Regions from separate parts of the Pseudomonas sp. REB1044 genome, predicted to be linked through region 1. Evidence: predicted binding sites of a transcription regulator. Region 1 holds the regulator's gene; the other holds the start of a gene.
The links. The regulator sigma-54, encoded in region 1, starts transcription at its own class of promoters, with help from an activator protein. The targets are predictions, from matches to a motif close to ANTGGCATNNANNTTGCTNT.
Positions count from the first base shown of each region.

Region 2: a site for sigma-54 is predicted at 1,969-1,988, ahead of GKC70_RS08200 (flagellar basal body rod protein FlgF). Genes of this name have one in related genera too.

Region 1 is NZ_CP046139.1:4,232,556-4,235,896, reverse strand. Features, by position in the region: gene rapZ (RNase adapter RapZ) at 1-168, opposite strand, end outside; partial or broken gene ptsN (PTS IIA-like nitrogen regulatory protein PtsN) at 171-634, opposite strand; gene raiA (ribosome-associated translation inhibitor RaiA) at 647-955, opposite strand; gene GKC70_RS19315 (RNA polymerase factor sigma-54) at 1,035-2,528, opposite strand; gene lptB (LPS export ABC transporter ATP-binding protein) at 2,703-3,341, opposite strand, start outside.
Region 2 is NZ_CP046139.1:1,719,773-1,723,113, reverse strand. Features, by position in the region: gene flgH (flagellar basal body L-ring protein FlgH) at 1-276, opposite strand, end outside; gene flgG (flagellar basal-body rod protein FlgG) at 337-1,122, opposite strand; gene GKC70_RS08200 (flagellar basal body rod protein FlgF) at 1,171-1,911, opposite strand; gene GKC70_RS08195 (hypothetical protein) at 2,125-2,310, opposite strand; gene flgE (flagellar hook protein FlgE) at 2,383-3,341, opposite strand, start outside.

The sequences.
Region 1 (3,341 bases):
GGCGACTTTGGGCTGCGACAGCTCGGTGTTGATCAGTGCGCTTTCGGCCAGTTGTGGCAGCAACCCGGCGGGCAGGTTGTCGATGCAGTAGTAGCCGTTGTCTTCCAACACATCGAGCGCGGTGCTCTTGCCGGAGCCGGATCGGCCGCTGACGATGATCAGGCGCATGTTCAGAGCTCGTTCTGGACGTTCAAGACGACCTGATAAAGCGCTTCGTTGCTGTCGGCGGCACGCAGACGGTCACGAACATCTTTGCGGTCGAGCATGCTGGCGATCTGGCGCAGCAATTCGAGATGCGCATCAGTGGCGGCTTCTGGTACCAGTAGCACGAAGAGCAGGTCGACTGGCGCTCCGTCGATCGCGTCATAGTCGATGGGCGCATCCAAATGCAGCAATGCGCTTACGGGAGCGCTGCAACCTTTCAGGCGGCAGTGGGGGATGGCAATGCCGTTGCCGAACCCCGTGGAACCCAGCTTCTCGCGGGCAAGAAGGCTCTCGAAGACGTCCTTCATCTTCAGCTCGGGTACTTGCTGGGCAATCAGATTGGCGACCTTTTCCAGGGCGCTCTTCTTACTGCCGCCCGGCACGTTCACCAAGGAACAGCCGGGGGCAGGATGGATTCAAGTCGGGTCATGGATGAGGGGTATCAGCGTGCGGCTGCACCTTGCAGCAGGCTTTGCTGTTTTTCCTTGTGTTTTTTCAATTGGCGGTCGAGCTTGTCGGCCAGGGCGTCGATGGCTGCATACATGTCTTCGTGCTCTGCGTTGGCAACCACTTCACCGCCCGGAATCTGCAGGGTGGCTTCGACCTTCTGCTGCAGCTTCTCGACTTTCAGGATGACCTGCACGTTGGTGATCTTGTCGAAGTGATTCTCCAACCGGGCAAGTTTATCGAGTACATAGTCGTGCAGGGGCTTGGTGACTTCTACATGGTGTCCACTGATGTTGACTTGCATACAGCTTCTCCTTTTGTTGCCGTGCATGTAAGAGGCAGGTGTTGCACCTGCCACTGAAACGCCGTGGCACATCCGGGCGTTACATCAGTCGCTTGCGTTCGCTGGAAGGTGCAATGCCGAGCGACTCGCGGTACTTGGCGACCGTGCGACGGGCTACCTGGATGCCTTGTGCCTCCAGTAAACCAGCGATCTTGCTGTCACTCAATGGCTTTTTCTGATTTTCCGCAGCAACCAGTTTCTTGATGATCGCGCGGATTGCCGTGGACGAGCACTCGCCGCCTTCGGCAGTGCTGACGTGGCTGGAGAAAAAGTATTTCAACTCATAGATGCCGCGCGGCGTATGCATGTACTTCTGCGTAGTGACCCGTGAAATGGTCGACTCATGCATACCAACCGCTTCGGCGATATCGTGCAGTACCAGCGGCTTCATGGCCTCGTCGCCATAGTCGAGGAACCCACGTTGGTGCTCGACGATCTGCGTGGCCACCTTCATCAGCGTCTCGTTGCGACTCTGCAGGCTCTTGATGAACCACCGAGCCTCTTGTAACTGGTTGCGCATGAAGGTGTTGTCGGCACTGGTATCCGCGCGGCGCACGAAGCCGGCGTACTGCGGGTTCACCCGCAACCGCGGCACCGCTTCCTGATTCAGCTCGACCAGCCAGCGATCGCTGTCCTTGCGCACGATGACGTCGGGAACGACATACTCCGGCTCGCTGGACTCGATCTGCGAGCCGGGACGTGGATTGAGGCTCTGTACCAGCTCGATGACCTGGCGCAGCTCGTCTTCCTTGAGCTTCATGCGGCGCATCAGTTGGCTGTAGTCACGGCTGCCGAGCAGGTCGATGTAATCGCTGACCAAGCGCTGCGCTTCGGCCATCCACGGCGTGCCGGCAGGCAGTTGGCGCAGTTGCAGCAGTAAGCATTCGCTGAGTGTACGGGCACCGATGCCGGCAGGTTCGAACTGCTGGATGCGATGCAGAACCGCTTCGACCTCATCCAGCTCGATGTCGAGCTCAGGATCGAAACCGGCGCAGATCTCCTCAAGGCTGTCTTCGAGATAGCCCTGGGCGTTGATGCTGTCGATCAGGGTGACGGCGATGAGTCGGTCGGTGTCCGACATCGGGGCCAGGTTGAGTTGCCACAGCAGGTGGCTTTGCAAGCTCTCGCCTACGGACGTGCGGGTCGTGAAGTCCCATTCGTCGTCATCGTTGCTCGGCAGGCTGCTGGCGCTGGTCTGGTAGATGTCTTCCCAGGCCGTGTCTACTGGCAGTTCGTTGGGAATGCGTTCGCTCCACTCGCCTTCATCGGTGGAATCGGCATTGCCACTGCTTTCCTGAAAGCTGCTGTCCTGGGCTTCGGCGACCGGTTTGCTCTCGCCGTTTTCTGCCATCGGGTCGCTGTTGTCGAAGTCGTCGCCTTCTTCCTGGCGTTCGAGCATCGGATTGGATTCCAGCGCTTCCTGGATTTCCTGCTGGAGGTCCAAGGTGGAAAGCTGGAGCAGACGAATGGCCTGTTGCAACTGAGGGGTCATCGTCAGTTGCTGGCCCATTTTTAGGACGAGCGATGGTTTCATGGCTGGGGCTTAATACCTTGTTCGCCGGCGCGCATGCGCCATCCACTACAGGGCGCCGGAGCGCCAAATCTTAAGCAAGTTATATGCCTGAAATTGTAGCGTTTGCCTAGAGCGCTGTAACACTTAAGCCCGTTTCAACAGGTTTTAACAGCGCTCCAGGCCGTTACCTGGCTGTCAGAGGCGGAACTCATGACCCAGGTAAACTTCCTTGACCAACTGGTTGGCCAGGATGGTCTCTGCGTCGCCCTCAGCGATCAGTTGACCGTCATTGACGATGTAGGCGGTCTCGCAGATGTCGAGCGTTTCACGCACGTTGTGATCGGTGATCAGGACGCCAATGCCTTTGGCCTTGAGGTGGTGGATGATCTGCTTGATGTCACCCACTGAAATCGGGTCGACGCCGGCGAAGGGTTCGTCCAGCAGGATGAACTTCGGCGAAGTGGCCAGAGCGCGGGCAATCTCGACCCGGCGTCGTTCGCCGCCGGACAGGCTCATGCCAAGGTTGTCGCGAATGTGGCTGATGTGGAATTCCTGCAGCAGGCTTTCCAGCTCCTTGCGACGACCGTCGCGGTCGATGTCCTTGCGGGTCTCGAGGATGGCCATGATGTTGTCGGCCACCGACAGCTTGCGGAAGATCGAGGCTTCCTGCGGCAGGTAGCCGATGCCTGCCTGCGCACGACCATGCATGGGCTGGTGGCTGACATCAAGGCTGTCGATGAGCACGCGGCCCTGGTCGGCCTGCACCAGGCCCACGATCATGTAGAAACAGGTGGTTTTGCCGGCGCCGTTGGGGCCGAGCAGGCCGACGATCTG
Region 2 (3,341 bases), 2.5 Mb from region 1:
GTTCTTCTGCAACTGCGAACCGGCGTTCTTGCTCGCCGAGGTGCGCTCGTTGAGGGTGATGGTGATGATGTCACCGACCCGGAACGCCTTGCGGTCGCCGTACATGTTCTGTTCGAACCCGGCCTGGTAGATCGAACCGTTGTTGGCCGCCGACGGCAGCGGGGTGCGTGGCAGCACGGGCGCATAGTACGGGTCGTTGGGCTTGGCCGACGGTGCGACGCAGCCGGCCAGCAACACGGCACCACCCAGGGCGACGACGGACAACAGACGATTCATGACGCTTACCTCACGGTGTAACGGGCGCTGCCACGGCAGCCGGGTCGCTAGAGCCAGGGCTCAGAGTTTCTGGGTGACGAACGACAGCATCTGGTCGGCGGTGGAGATGACCTTGGAGTTCATCTCGTAGGCACGCTGGGTGGTGATCATGTTCACCAGTTCTTCCACGGTGCTGACGTTGGAGTTTTCCAGGGTCTGTTGCAGCGTGGTGCCCAGCCCGTTCAGACCCGGGGTGCCCACCTGCGGCGCGCCGCTGGCGGCGGTTTCGAAGAACAGGTTGCTGCCGATCGCCTGCAGGCCGGCCGGGTTGATGAAGTCGGCGGTCTGGATGTTGCCGATGATCTGCGCGGCGGGGTTACCGGGCACAGTGATCGACACGGTGCCGTCCTGGCCGACGGTGAAGGTCTGCGCCTCCGGCGGCACGACGATGGCAGGCTCCAGGGCGAAACCGTTGGCCGTGACGATCTGGCCGTCCGAATTGAGGTGGAAGGTGCCGTCACGGGTATAGGAAACGGTGCCATCAGGCTGCAGGACCTGGAAGAACCCCCGGCCGTTGACGGCCAGGTCCAGCGGGTTCTCGGTGGTCTGCAGGCTGCCGGTCTGGAAGTTCTTCTGGGTGCCGACGACGCGCACACCGGTACCGACCTGCAGACCCGACGGCAGCTCGCTGTCCTGGGTCGACTGGGCGCCAGGCTGACGCTTGGTCTGGTACAGCAGGTCCTGGAACTCGGCACGGTCGCGCTTGAAGCCAGTGGTCGAGACGTTGGCCAGGTTGTTGGAGATGACCGACAGGTTGGTGTCCTGTGCGGAGAGGCCGGTTTTAGCGACCCAAAGAGCCGGAAGCATTCAGTGTTCTCCTCGTGCGCCTGTTTTACGGCACCCGTTCAAAGGTAATTAGCCGAGCTGCAAGACCCGAGCCATGGCTTGGTCGCCTTCTTCGGCGGCCTTCATCATCTTGACGTGCAGTTCGAACTGACGGGACAGCGCCAGCACCGAGGTCATTTCTTCCACGGCATTGACGTTGCTGCCCTGAAGGAAACCCGAGACCACGCGCACGTTGGCATCGGCATCGGCCGGCTGGCCGCTGTTGGTGTGGATCAATCCATCCAGGCCTTTATGCATGGCCTTGATGTCCGGATTGACCAGCTTAATGCGGTCCACTTCGGCCATGACCCGCGGATCTTCGCCCATGGCGCGAATGCTGATGGTGCCGTCGTCACCCACTTCGACTTTCTGCTCAGGCGGAATGGCGATCGGTCCGCCGTTGCCCATCACCGCCATGCCATTGCCGGCACGCAGCACGCCGAGCGCGTCGATGTTCAGGCTGCCCGTGCGCACGTAAGCTTCGCTGCCGTCCGGCGCCTGCACGGCCATGAAACCGTTGCCGCTGACCGCCACGTCCAGGTCACGACCGGTTTCGATCAACGGGCCTGCACTGAAGTCAGTGGCGGGCCGCTCGCTCATGGCGAAGGCACGCGCCGGAAAGCTGTCGCCGAACACGGGCATCGAACGCGCCTGTTCCAGGTCGCGCTGAAAGCCATTGGTGGAAACGTTCGCCAGGTTGTTGGCATGCGCCTTCTGCGCCACCGCGTTCTGGGCGGCGCCGGTCATGGCGACGTAAAGCATCTTGTCCACAGTCATCCTCCGCTGCACTGGCGATCGATTGCCGCTCACCGTTGCTGTGCAGGCTGTAAAGCAAGTTCCGAACCAACTTTCCAGAATTCGCTAAAAAGCCCGTGAACACGGGCTTTCGAGGGATCGGAGCAGTGGTTGGATGTCGGTTATCCGGCGCGGCTTTGCCGCCGGTGGCAAGGGGGTGCCAAAAGTTCGAGAGCCGCGAAGCCGCCCTCAGCGGTCACGGCATCCGCCATTGTCATAGGGCCCGGCGAAGCGCTTCCAGCCCTCCCCTGGCGACCACTGCGAGCACACCAGACGTCCGTCTACCTGACTCTCCCAGCGCCACCAGGGCGCGGTGCCGGCCTGGGCCTGCAGCAGGCACAGCCCGGCAAGCAGCGCGACTGCGACTTTCCTCATGATCACTCCTGCACAAACGACGAGCCCCTTCAAGGCAAAGGGGCTCGGATCACTACGCTCGACCGAAGACCATCAGGTCATCTGGATGATGGTCTGCATGATGGTGCTTTCGGTGGAGATGGTCTTGGCGTTGGCCTGGTAGTTGCTCTGCGCCTTGACCAGCTCGACCAGCTCCTGCGTCAGGTTGACGTTCGAGGCTTCCAGGGAGTTGGACTCCACCGAACCCAGGGTGCCGGTCTTCGGCGCATCGACACCCGGAATGCCGGAAGCGAAAGTTTCCTTCCAGCGGGTACCGCCGATCTGCTGCAGCCCCTGGTCGTTGGCGAAGCTGGCGATGGCCACTTGGCCGATTGCACGCGACTGCTGGTTGCTGAAGCTGGCGAACATCACCCCCGAGGAGTCGATCGACAGGCTCGACAGGATGCCGGTGGCGTAACCGTCCTGGCTCTGCGACATGCGCGCGGTCTCGGTGTTGTACGAGGTGGTGCTGTTCATCGACAGGCGCATGCCGTCGGTGTTGCCGCTCGAACCGTTGCTCGCCCAGTTACCGGAGGCGTCCTTGGACGCCGGGATCCAGCCCTTGAGGCTGAAGGTGTTGTTGGTCACGCTCCAGTTCGCGGCAGGCACGCCGGTGTTGTCGGTGGCCATGGCCTTGATGCTGCCGTCGGCATTGAATTCCATTGTACCGGTCAGCGGCGCGGCACTGGTCGGATCGAGCGGGTTGCGACCATCAACCAAGGTATACATGGTCCACTCGTTGGTGCCAGTCTTGCGATAGAACTGCTCCATCGTGTGTTCGTTGCCCTGGTTATCGTAGACCTTGGTCGGGAACGATTTGGTGTAGGTGGTCTGATCGGCCGGGTCGAACGGCTTGTTCGGCACCATCACCGGCGGCGTAGCGCCGTTGGACACTTCCAGGGGAATGGTGTCGGCGGAGGAGTTCAGGTTGATGCCCTGATCGATCAGGGTGGTCGCCTTGGGCGCCAGTGCCGAGGTGTCGATCTTCAGATTGGTGAGGATGCCCTTCTGGA